Regions from separate parts of the Pseudoalteromonas sp. P1-30 genome, predicted to be linked through region 3. Evidence: predicted binding sites of a transcription regulator. Region 3 holds the regulator's gene; each other region holds the start of a gene.
What was found. Region 3 encodes sigma-54, which starts transcription at its own class of promoters, with help from an activator protein. Its sites were predicted from a motif close to GTTGGCACGNNNNTNGNNT; they were not measured.
Positions count from the first base shown of each region.

Region 1: a site for sigma-54 is predicted at 1,376-1,394, ahead of AN395_RS18105 (DUF2726 domain-containing protein). Genes of this name have one in related genera too.
Region 2: a site for sigma-54 is predicted at 1,870-1,888, ahead of AN395_RS08225 (FlgO family outer membrane protein). Genes of this name have one in related genera too.
Region 4: a site for sigma-54 is predicted at 1,561-1,579, ahead of dps (DNA starvation/stationary phase protection protein Dps). Genes of this name have one in related genera too.

Region 1 covers NZ_LKBC01000019.1:24,849-28,061, reverse strand. The annotation lists gene mtnN (5'-methylthioadenosine/S-adenosylhomocysteine nucleosidase) at 1-620, opposite strand, end outside; gene AN395_RS18105 (DUF2726 domain-containing protein) at 740-1,336, opposite strand; gene folE2 (GTP cyclohydrolase FolE2) at 1,451-2,371, opposite strand; gene arcB (aerobic respiration two-component sensor histidine kinase ArcB) at 2,598-3,213, shown strand, end outside.
Region 2 covers NZ_LKBC01000003.1:1,936-5,148, forward strand. The annotation lists gene AN395_RS08215 (FlgO family outer membrane protein) at 1-528, opposite strand, end outside; gene AN395_RS08220 (FlgO family outer membrane protein) at 537-1,229, opposite strand; gene AN395_RS08225 (FlgO family outer membrane protein) at 1,243-1,836, opposite strand; gene AN395_RS08230 (SPOR domain-containing protein) at 1,996-2,526, opposite strand; gene AN395_RS08235 (SPOR domain-containing protein) at 2,786-3,213, opposite strand, start outside.
Region 3 covers NZ_LKBC01000002.1:375,513-378,725, forward strand. The annotation lists gene rapZ (RNase adapter RapZ) at 1-412, opposite strand, end outside; gene AN395_RS05175 (PTS sugar transporter subunit IIA) at 432-884, opposite strand; gene hpf (ribosome hibernation promoting factor) at 889-1,176, opposite strand; gene AN395_RS05185 (RNA polymerase factor sigma-54) at 1,204-2,703, opposite strand; gene lptB (LPS export ABC transporter ATP-binding protein) at 2,773-3,213, opposite strand, start outside.
Region 4 covers NZ_LKBC01000003.1:265,088-268,300, forward strand. The annotation lists gene AN395_RS09380 (DUF2189 domain-containing protein) at 1-161, shown strand, start outside; gene AN395_RS09385 (nucleoside-binding protein) at 251-1,030, opposite strand; gene dps (DNA starvation/stationary phase protection protein Dps) at 1,643-2,158, shown strand; gene AN395_RS09395 (alkaline phosphatase PhoX) at 2,408-3,213, opposite strand, start outside.

The DNA.
Region 1 (3,213 bases), on a different contig from region 3:
GATTGCGGCGACTCTTTACCGGCAATGTCAGACATAGAGCGAATAACCACAAATGGCGTATTAAGCGCAAAACACGTTTGTGCAATAGATGCGCCTTCCATTTCTACTGCAAGCATTGTAGGAAAGTCGCTGCGTGCTTTATCAATTCGCACTGGATCACACATAAATGAATCACCCGTACAAATTAAGCCTACTAAGGTTTTTACTTCGCTAATTTGCGCAATGGTTTGCTCGGCAGCTTCAACTAGTTTTGGGTGTGCGGCAAAGCCTGCTGGCATTTGTGGAACTTGGCCGATTTCGTAGCCAAAAGCGGTTACATCTACATCGTGATGGCGTACTTCTGAAGAGATAACAACATCGCCAACACTTAAAGAGGGATCAAAGCCACCGGCAGAACCTGTGTTAATAACACAGTCAGGATTGAAGTTATCAATTAATAACGTGGTTGCAATCGTTGATGCCACTTTACCAATACCCGATTGCACAAGTGTTACTGTATTACCCGCTAATTCGCCTGTGTAAAAGGTAAACCCTGCTTTAGTTAGCACTTGTGGATTTTGCATTGCTTCACGTAAAATTTTAACTTCTGGCTCCATTGCGCCAATAATACCAACATTCATAGTGTTTGATTCCTGAGTTTGAATACGTAGATTATACGTGAAGTTAGCAATAAAAAACAAAAAAGCGAGCTGTTTTACGGCTCGCTTTAAATACTTTTAGGAGAGTATTTAATTCTATTTTAAATTTCGGCTAACGCAGTGGTTTGGGCTTTAGCCTGAGAAGGTGACAATACCGCAGGTTTACTTACACGATTACGTGTTGGACGAGCCGATTGCACCGCTGCAGGTTTGCCTAATTTAAACATAATTGCATCGCGCACCTCAGAAGGGCGGTAGCCTGATTTTACTTTCATACGAATATGTGGAATGCCAGCGGATTCTAAAGCGCCGTTTACAAACCAGTCGCGCTGCGCTTTGTGGCCATCTTTATTGGCGTTGTTAACCAAATCAACCGCAGCCACTATCGTCATTTTTTCTTTATCTACCAGCACAAAATCGAGTTGCTTATTTTTAGCTTTAGCTAAAGCTGCACGTTTTGATTTAGCTGAGAGGCCTTGCTTGCAGTCGATTACATCGATGAGTTTGACGCGGCTCACAATTTTGTATTGATCGCCTACCGCACGCTCTAAAAGATTTAAAAATGCACCCTCAACCTGTGTAAACACGGTTTGTTTGCGGGTAAAAGGATAGGGATTGCCGCCATCATCACTAAATTTTGACGCAACCACAGAGGCCCCAACCACTAATACTAAAATTGATAATAAAGCGAATTCCATACGGTAACTCCATAACAACAAATTGACACTGCTCAAGTAAAGCAATTTACGTGCCTAAAAATTGGTTGTTATGGCTAATTACCGTATGTATTTATTATTAATGCAGCAGGGCTGCTAGGCTTTGTAACCGCCCTCAATTCCTTTAACGGCAATAGCGACTGCATCATGCGCATGGAGTGATTCGTAATGATTAATTTGCAGCCAGTAATCACTAAAGTTATCGTTTTCAAGAACCGCTTTAATTTTACGTGCAGCGTCTTCACAAAACATTAAATTTTGACCGTTAAGGCGGGCAAATTCTTGCTCATCTTCACGTTTTACTGCCGCTTGTACGGGGGTTTTTAGCTCAGCTTCTAATGTATCAATTAAATTTACAACGTCAAATTCACTAATTGTGTTGTCTAGCTTTACTTTAACGTTTGCAATTGAACGCTGTGAGTGAGGCGTTGCCACAATACCCTGCGTTGTACCTAGCCATGCTAAAACGTCTTTTTGATTAAGTGTTTCTTGGTTAAACTTTTCGCTAAAAGCATTTTGAATAAGTTGACGAGCAAGTGCTGCAGAGCATGGACAGGTTGATGAATAAGTAACATCAATGCTTAGCTCGTAGCTAATTACGCTATTTTCAATAGTGCTGGTTAGGGTAATTGGGTAGCTTTTCCAACCTGCTTTACCGCTTAATAACGATTTACGCCGCAGCGGTAACTCAAATTTAAACTCTATTTGGGCTTTGTCACTTAATCCTTCGTGGCTGGTGATAAAGGTATCGAGTGCTTGAGCTAAAGTTTGTGGGTTAACTTGTTGCTCTGTTGAGAGTAAATCAAGCGCTAAAAATAAACGCGACATATGAATGCCTTTAGCGCCTTCTTTATGCAAATTAACAAAGGCACGCGCTTTTGCGTTAACGGTAACGGGTGCTAAATCTTTCGATTCAAAAATAAATGGCAGTTCTATTTCGCCCATACCAACCCAGTCTAACTTACCTGTTTGTAAGGCGGGAGCCGTATCAGCTATATCGGGCATGTTGGTTTGCATGTGCGCTACTCGTTATTGGTCATAATAAAGCGCAGCATTTTACACTAAATAATTTATTGCTGAAATGATGAGTTTAACAAGTAGGCAAAAGTAAACATGAAAATTTTCTGTTTTTGTCGCACAACATGAATATAGCTAATAGAAAAATGCTAAAATCTGCTGCAAAATGCGTTTGACTATTAATAGGCACTTTTTATTTATGCCTAGTAACGAGATACACTGACCTATGACCGATTCTTCTTTGAGCCCTTGGGCTCGAGTACTTTCTAGTTTAATAACTCGCTTTGGCGAGTTAAAAACCGCGGCAATGTGCTACGCGCTTTTATTAGGCGTGTCGCTTATATTGTCGAGTATGTTTTATTATGTGGCACTGGGTGAGGTTAATTTAGTTGATATTTTAGCTGTGGTATTTTTTACTGCGGTTGTATCTCCCTTTATGATCAGTATTTTACTCAACTCGATTAGACAATTAGATGCCTCATACGCTTATTTAGACAGCGCCACAAAACAAGAAAAGCTGTTAAATCAAACATTAAAAGATAATATCAACCGCCTCAACATTGAAATAGATGAGCGAAAAATGGCCTTTCATGCCAAGCATCGCGCCATTGAAGAGCTTCGCCGCGAAATAGCAGAGCGTAAAAAAACACAACAAGAACTTGCTCAGCAAGGCATGCTCCTTCGCTCTATTGTCGACTCTTCCCCCGATTTATTTTATTACCGAGATAACAACGGCGTGTTTGCCGGCTGTAATAAAATGTTTGAAGAGGTTATGGGCAAAACCAGTGCTGAATTAATTGGTAAAACAGTGGAGCAAATTTTCCCAAGCTACTTTTTAGCAG
Region 2 (3,213 bases), on a different contig from region 3:
ACCTGCTAATACATAGTTAGCCATGCTGCTTTCGCTTAGCTTTTCTATATCGCGCGATAACACGAAGTCGCCTCTGTTTGATACATCAATGTTGTCCATGGTTTTAAAATCTACCACGCCGTAGCCAAATTTTTGCAGCTGATGAATAAACGTCTCTGCTAGTTGATTACCCAACTGATTACTTTTATTAAGCGATGCGTCTAAATCTACAATGGTGGTAACCGCTATGTTGATGCTGTTGTTATCGGCTTCAAGCGTATCGACTAAATCCAGCGCCATTTGCTCTACATAGTTTGCCAGCGTTTTGTGGTGTTTAAGCGGTGTAAACTGCCTTGCTGTGTCGTACTCACTTTGCTGCTGCACAGATTGGTTGGCATACACTGGCGTTGGTTGGCTACTTTGCGTTACCACGGTGTAGTCTGAGCGTGTGTTTATGCTTTCGTTATGCTCATTATTTTGCGTTATTGAACAGCCAGTTAATACTAACGTTGCCGTTAGCCCCGCTATAGCAGATAGTTTGTAAAACATGGTTAACCTCACTCGCTGGCTTGTTTAAGCATAATTCCGTCGGTGCGATAGCTACTGTTTAGCGCATCAACCACTGATTGAGGGATAAACCCTTGCGCACTGCCCACTACCGCTTTACTTTTAATGCCCACTATTCGTGCATTTACCAGTACGCCACCTTGGTGGCTCACAAGAGTTCCTGCTAATACGTAATTAAAGTTTTGATCTTGGTTTAGCTCTAGGTAGTCGCGGCTAAATACAAAGTCGCCTGCGGGGGTTACTCGCATATAATCGGTGGTTTTAAAATCGATAACCGGTACTCCAAAACTATGCAGCTCGTGCATAAAGCTTTCGGCTATTTGGTTACCTAACAGGCTTCCATCGCTGTAGTCATCATCTAAAAATACAAAGCTAGAAACGGCAAGTGGCGTTTTGTCGTTTACGTATTGCAGGTTTTCGACCATGTCTTGCATTATACCGCGCACATAATGGTTTATATTTTTGCGTTTTGCAGGGGCACTTTTGGTGTAGTTACTTTGCTTGTTTAAATTAGACTGAAATAACGCTTCATTTGGTGCAGGTGCTTTTACCGCACGTTGCTCTGAAACAAGCTGGGCTGCATTATCTTGCTCAACTTTCTCCGGCTCTGAATGTAGCGAATTTAACATTTGCGAACAGCCAAAGCCTAATGGCAAACATAGGGTAATTAATAGGTTTCTCATGGTGTGCTCCTAATTAATATTCGCTGCGGTACAAAGAGCCGTCACGCTGCTGAATTTTTTCATTTCCCCACATTACATTTATAGGGATCTCTGTGCTGCCTGCCGACAGTACTTGCTTGTTTTCAATATTAACGAGTCGTGCATTAACTATATAAGCATGCTGTTGGCGCGTTACAGTGCCGGTGATGACTAAGTCAATATTTTGGCGATTGCGTAATTTACTTAAGTCGCGGCTTAATATGCTGTCTGCGTTTTGCGCTAATATAAGGTTATTGCCAAGGCGGTACTCAACGGTATGATAGCCAAGCTGGGTAAATTGCGTTAATAAGCTTTCTTGAATTTGTAAGCTCAAACCCGAGGCCTGCCCTGCTACTAGCTTAGTATCTAAAGCATCCGCATAAAAAAAGCTACTCACACCAATGCGAGCATTGGCATTTAAAGCGCCATTTACATGGTTAAGCTGCGAGGTTAGATTTGCTACATACTCGTTAACGGTATAGGGTGCCATTGCTGCTTTTGGCGCGTCAGTAGGCACACTCGGCTCTGGGGGCGGAACCAAGTTGCAAGCAGTTAAATTTAACAATACTAAAGGCAGTAAAAGGCGCATAGTTGCCGTCCTCTTCAAAACATACCGAGGATAAAGCAATTATTATGCCTAATTAACCTAAACTCTGGATAATAAACCTATCTCTAGCCAGAGATAATAAATTTAAGTATCAAGATAGTTCAATATGCTAGTAAGGCTCTTAACCAGAGTTCAGGTTAATTAACTTTGAGGCGTTTTGACGTAGTAGGTTACAAAGCAAGTATTATTGTTTATTAATAACTTACATGCATCCTTTGCTGCTTCTTTTGTTTTAAACGCACCAAGCTTTAATCTATAAAAGGTGTGCTGGTCAATCAGTACTTGCTCGGTATTTACTTCAAGCTTATTTGAGGCCGATTGAAATTGCTTTATAGCCGCTTCAAGTACCGCTTTATTTTTATATGCCCCCACTTGCACAGCAAACAGCGCATTTGTATTTACAACAGCTAAGTGGTTAGTTTGCTGTGGTTTTGGCTGCGCGTTAAGTTGTTTTAATTTATCTACTGTGCGCTGTAATTCACTTTCTAGCTTTAACAGTCTTTCTAGTTGAGGCTTGGTTTGTTGCCACTGCTGCGCTGACTCTTTTAATACGGCTAAATCATCTTTTTTAATGAGCACCGCCTGCTTTTGGGCCGTTGCGAGTGCGTGAGCACTGTTTGCTAATGCAAAGCCTAAAACTAATGTGGCTAAAAAATCCTTGTAGTGCAGCATAAGTATGTGGTTAATTTGGGTAAGAGTGGACGCTATTTTAACAGCCAATCAACGCTTAGCAAGTCACGCGTGCTACGGCCTATTGCGCTTTTATACCAATTAACTTAATTAAGTAATCTATTATGAGGATAGTAAAACGTATTGATAGCTAGGCAAAAAAAATTGCTATTTAGTTGTTCTAAACGAGATTTATTAACGCAGAACGCAACACGATTAGGCCCATAAAATGATTATTTATTATTGCGGGTTGGTATCACTATTAAAGTTTAATTGGCTTATCGGTGTAGTTACTTACAATGCAGTCGAGCTTATACATTTTAAATACTTCACAGTCGGCTTTGGCATTTTTAAGGTTTTTATAGGAGCCAAGCTTTAAGCGATAAAAGGTTTTATCATTTATTTTTGCGGTTTCTACGTTGGTTAATATTTTATCTCTAAATAGTGGCGCTGCTTTGGTATTTAGTTCTTGCCAGGCCTTGGCTACATCCTGCTTAGAATCAACCGAGGCAACTTGTAATGCAAATACATGTTTAGGGGTATTAAGCTTTATAGTTTGCTTTTGGTTATTGTTAGCAGCTTTGTAAGTTTGCTGACGACGCGGCTCGTTGATGGTTGTACGCGAAGGCGTGCGAGTGTAACGGCTGCTGTAGGCAGGGCTTGAATTAGATTGTGCAATAGCTTTAGAGT
Region 3 (3,213 bases):
CGGTGGTATCAAGCATAAAGTCAGCGCGTGTTACGAGTACATCAAGCAGTTCTTTTTCTTTTTTTATTGCTAAATCAAGCGGCAGTGAATCGATGGATAAAGGGTGTAATCTGCGTGTTTCTGAAAAACGTTTGATCAGTGTTTGATCATCACTATCTAAATAAAACAGTGTGGGTTTAGCAAAGTCAGGAAGGTACTCGAGAATATCGTTAAATTCATCTTGTTCTTTGGGGATATTACGAACATCTATACTAACGGCTATTTTGTCATAGTTATCTGAAACACTTCGCACTAAAGAGGGCAGTAAGTTGACCGGAATATTATCTACGCAATAATAGCCTAAATCTTCAACCACGCGTAAAGCAACCGACTTACCTGAACCAGAACGGCCGCTTATGATAATTAACTCCATTTATAGCCCTTAGTATTTACTACGATTGATCAACAATTACTTGGTACAGCTCTGCATCGGTTTTAGCACTGCGCAGCTGTTTACAAAATTCTTTGTTGCTCAGTTTATCAGCTATGGTTGCCAGAGTCTTTAGGTGCTGTTGGTTATCGCCATCTGGTACGATGAGTGCAACAAAAATATCAACAGGGCAGTTATCAATAGCGTCAAAGTTAACAGGCGTGTCGCTAACAAGTACTAAAGCCAGCGGCTCTTCTACGCCACCCATTCTGCCATGAGGAATGGCGATCCCCCGGCCAATGCCAGTACTGCCTAGCTTTTCTCTGCTTGCCAGCGCATTAAGAATATCTTGTTGTGGTAAGTAGGGGAGCTTTTCATGAGCAAGCTCACTGATAAACTCTAAAATTCTTTTTTTACTACTAAAAAGGACCGCAGCTTTGCTGCAGTCCTGGCATACTAATGTACTTAATTTCATAATATTAGTGTCTAGCAAGCTTCTCTTTATGTTTTATGACTTGACGATCGAGCTTGTCAATCAACGAGTCTATAGCGGCATACATATCTTGGTGCTCTGTTGAGGCAAATAAATCTGCGCCACTTACATGAATAGTCGCTTCTGCTTTTTGGTTGAGTTTTTCTACATCGAGAATGACATGCACATTGCTAATATGATCTGAGTGCCTTTCTAGCTTTGCAAATTTATTATTTACATAGTCTCTAAGTGAATCAGTTACTTCTACGTGACGACCAGTTAGGTTTAGTTGCATAAGCATTTCCTCTTTGTTTTTTACGTCTTATATCAAACTCTTTCTCTGATTTGACGGTGGAATAGCTAGCGATTCACGGTATTTTGCTATTGTGCGTCTAGCTACTTTAATTCCTTGCTCTGCCAATATATCCGCAATTTTACTATCACTCAATGGTTTAGCTGAGTTTTCCGCGGCAATTAGCTTTTTAATTAGGGCACGTATTGCGGTTGATGAACACTCGCCGCCGTTTTCAGTGCTTACGTGGCTTGAGAAAAAATACTTAAGCTCAAAAATACCACGTGGCGTATGCATATATTTTTGCGTAGTAACACGCGAAATTGTCGATTCATGCATTTCTACCATTTCAGCAACATCGTTTAAAACCATTGGCTTCATGGCTTCTGGGCCATGTTCAAAAAATGCCTGTTGCTGTTTTACAATACAGTTTGTTACCTTAAGCAGCGTGTCGTTTCTGCTTTCAAGGCTTTTTATAAACCATTTAGCTTCTTGTAAGTGAGAGCGAATAAACTGGCTATCACCACTTGATTTTACGGTACGTGACATAGCCGCGTACTGACTATTTACGCGTATTTTTGGCATGCTATCTGGGTTTAGCTCTACCACCCAGCGGCCTTTTATTTTTTTAACCGATACATCTGGTATTACATACTCCGACTCTTCCCTTACTATTGTATCTGCAGGTTTTGGGTTGAGGGTATGTATTAGGGTCATGACCTCTTTAAGCTCGTCTTCTTTAAGCTTAGTCTTTTTCATTAATGTACGATAGTCGCGTGCCGCTAATAGATCAATGTGATCGGTTAAGATCATTTTAGTTTGTTCTATAAAAGGGGTGTCTTTATCAAACTGGTTTAGCTGAATACACAAGCACTCTTGTAAACTGCGAGCGGCTATACCTACAGGGTCAAATAACTGAATACGCTTTAAAACGGCTTCTATTTCATCAAGTTCAACTTCAACTTCGTCATCGTTTTCTTGGTTAAAGCTTTCTAAAATTTCTTCACAACTTAGCGTTAAAATACCCGAGTCATCTACAGCTTCTACAATGGCAATAGCAATGGCTTCGTCTGTTGGGCTAAAAGGAGTAAGCTGAAGCTGCCACATTAAATACTCATGTAGCGTTTCAGTAGAGGCACCTTGATAAATAGACTCATCTTCTGGCATTGGGCCTGAGGATGCAGCAGGGGCTGCGCTCATGTACTCATCCCAAGTTACATCCATTGCCATATCATCGCTAACGGTGTCTTTATTTAAAGCTTCGCCACTGTCTTGCTCGTACTCGCTGGTTGTATCGTCAGCCGATGCGCTTACGGTTACATCATCCGTATCTGCTTTTTGTTCATTTTTTCCAGCCGACTCTTCCGTGTAATCTTGCTCTTCTACTTCTAATAGCGGGTTGCTATCAAGTGCTTCTTGTATTTCTTGCTGGAGATCCAATGTACTGAGCTGCAGCAAGCGAATCGCTTGTTGCAATTGTGGAGTCATTGTAAGTTGCTGGCCCATGCGCAGCTGTAATGATTGCCTCATGTATCTCTAACAATCCTTTTATGTTGTTATAATTAATATTAGCAGATGCTTGTAGGTGTGGCTTAAATGTTACAGCCTAAATTGCTCGCCTAAATAAACATCGCGTACAGTTTTGTCATTTAATACGTGTTCTGGGGTGCCAGATGCAATTAGCTCCCCATGAGAAACAATGTAGGCTTTTTCACAAACATCAAGGGTTTCTCTTACATTGTGATCGGTAATTAATACGCCAATGCCACGGTTTTTAAGATGTTCTATTATTTTCTTTATATCTAACACTGAAATCGGATCAACACCAGCAAAAGGCTCATCCAATAAAATAAATTTAGGGTTCGCTGCCAGTGCTCTGGCAATTTCTACACGGCGGCGTTCACCACCAGAAAGCGCCATACCTTGGCTATCGCGAATATGCTGAATACTAAATTCATCAAGTAAGTTGTTAAGCGTTTCTTCTCGCGCGGCTTTATTGAGCTCTTTACGCGTTTCTAAAATCGCCATTAGGTTTTGATA
Region 4 (3,213 bases), on a different contig from region 3:
CCGCTATGGTGGTATGGTCAATTTGTATATTTTTATTGGTAGCTGTTGGTTTTGCTACCGGTGCCACGGGCTTTATTGTAATTATGCCTTTGCTTAGTTACGCCAGTTGGCATGCTTATATTGCAGTTATTAAAACCAAAAAACCTCGTGGTTACGAGTAACAACCAACCACTTAAAATTCCAACCACACTGACTAAAAATAGCGCCAAAAGGCGCTATTTTTTTATTAACCTAGCAAAGCAAGCTGTGCTTAAAATACCCAAATAGCATGTAAAAAGGGCTGGTTTTCTATTTTATTAGTCCCTAACTTGTTGTACCAATAGCGCCACTCTACCCCTACCATTAACTGCTGCGGGTTTAAATTAAAGTTTTGCCCTACATCCCAATGCACAGCGGGTTGAGCAAGCAACCACTCATTAACTTTATTGCCTAGTTCGTCATCACGTCCAGAAATATATTCTACGTGGCCGGTAAAATAAAATGCTTGGCTAGCTAGTGCAAAAGGTGCACCCCATGCAAGGTCTATAAAAATGCTGTTGTCTTGCTTGGCTAGCTGATCTTTATGCACGCCGCCGTTGGCATCAATGTAACCTGCAAAAGTGGTTGTTAAAAAATCAAAGCCTGGGGCATCCCAGCTGAGCTTGATGCCTGGGGTGTATTTCATTAACCCCTCTTCACCGGCGTTTATACCAAACACTAAACCTGTGTCTTTTATTGCACCGTAACGCACAGAGGTATCAAAGGCTTTTGATAAGCTAAGTGTTGTGTACCACTCGCCATAAATACCCGTATCTTGAAAACCATCACTAAGGCTGTCGTTTAAAAAGTCGATAAAAAAGTAGTTATCACCTAAGTCATGCTCTGAGGCATGCTCTATGGTGTAGGTGCGTGTAAATGACGACTCCCCGGTGAAGGGATTTAAGGCATCGCCAAAATTTGTGTGAAGCTGTGTGACGCTCCAATTTTCTGCTAGTGCTGAGTGAGACAAAAGCAGTATAGATGTTGTAAACAGTGTTTTTAAAAAATTCATGATTTATTTACATAACCCCCAATTAAAATGCGGCGGGAGTATATCAGTGAGCATTCACCAACTAAAGAGATTAAATAAGTACAAAGGCTGATTTTTAAAATCTAAGTAGTAAAGCCCAGTAGCGCGGCTTTAAAAGAGCAGCGTTAGCCCTTTATAAAACACCTGAATTAATCATTAAGCAGGTAATAAATAAGCACCTTTATATTTTGTATACCCTTGCATAGCTTATTTACTGGGTTTTATTTAGAGGTTGTAGCGCGTGCAATATTAAGATGGGCTTTTAAAGGCAATTTAATAACGGCGTGAATTGCAAGGTTAAGCACATTAGGTAGCTGTATTACACTAACTATGCCTTATTGAGCATAAACAAATTTCAACTCTTTCAATAAACAGCCACAGTTTTTTACTACTGTGCACAATTTACAAAAATAAGTGCATAAAATTCATATTCTACGTCTCTCCTTTTTTAACCCTACGTACCCAATTAAAAATAAAACATTAAATATCAAAAACTTAAATAAATAAACTTGGTAGGCATAGGCTTTGCTTCATGTATTGCAAGTTAAATGGTAGCAATGGCTACATACAACAAATTACACAACGGGAGACATTATGAGTAACTCACAACACCCAATTGAATTTACAGCCCCAGGTATGGATAACGAATCAGCAAAAAAAACAATTGAAACACTCGATAACCGACTCGTAGCGCTTTTAGACTTACAACTTACTTTAAAGCATATTCACTGGAATGTAGTAGGCCCAAGCTTTATTGGTGTGCATGAAATGTTAGATCCACAAGTTGATGCTATTCGCGAAATGACCGACACCATCGCAGAGCGTATTGCTACATTAGGCGGTACGCCACAAGGTACACCTAAGTCAATTGTAGATCGCCGCACATGGGAAGAATACTCATTAGGTAAAGCCTTTGTAGTAGAGCATTTAGGTGCATTAGACAAAGTATACAGTGGCGTAAACGCCGACCACCGCAAAGCCATTGGCACGCTGTCTGACTTAGACCCAGTATCAGAGGATATGATCACCAGCCAGCTAGGTGACTTAGAGCAGTTTCAATGGTTTGTACGAGCACACATTGAATCGTCTGCAGGTAAACTAAATCATTAATTTATTACCCACTTTGCCATACAAGGAATGTTAATAAGAGTTAAAGGACTAATAAAGATACAAGGATACGTTACATAAGTAGGTACAGGATGAAGTGCAAACTACAAGGACCCGTTGCTTATTACATAAAGGATGTAGTAAATGCACCAAGGATGATTAAAGCTTGCTAACGGATTTGGTAAACCTACAAGGATTGTTAAAATACAAACGCCTAGTATAGGCATGCTAAGCGTTTGTATTTTTACCACTTTAAAGCTTAAAACTATCCCAAGGACCAGTAATAGCCAACGTTTTAGTTGGCATGTATACGTTTACAAACAAGGTTTGTCCGTCTGGTGAAAAACACGCCCCAGCAAGCTCTGTTTGCGCATGCAATTTAGCAAAGTTATACACCTCTCCTTTGGGTGTTACCCCGCGTAAATGGTTATTCACCGTGTCTGTGTATTGATCCTCACATACAATTAAATGCCCGTTAGGTGCTACCGTTAAATTATCACCAAAGTTGTATAACGACTCGTTTGTACTTTCTACAAATAGTTGTATTTTACCAGGCTCATTTTGCTCTAACTCAGTGCCTTCGTTTTTTGAAGGTGTGTACTTCATTACCTGACCTAACTGCTTTTTGCCCCCATTAGTACAGCAAAAATAAAGCTCATTTTTACCCCAATGTATTCCCTCTCCTCTTGCAAATAAGGCTGCACCTTTTTTATAACCTTGCTTACGTAGGTCATCATTTGGGCTTTTAGGGTCTGTGAGCGTTATCCATTCAACTAAAAGGTCGCTGTGTAATGGCATGGCCGGTGAATCCCAATTTCGGCTATCAAACTGAGGCTGGTTTTTAATTACCATAGCTTGCAATATGCCGCCTTTATTTAACTTATCGCGATGATGAGGAATAAACCGATAAAACAAACTATCGCCTCTATCTTCAGTTAAATAAACAATACCGGTTTGTGGGTCTATTGCGGCGGCTTCATGATTAAACCGGCCCATATCATATAATGGCTCTGGCTTAATTAGGCCTTTGGCGCTGGCTGGTACCTCAAAAATGTAAC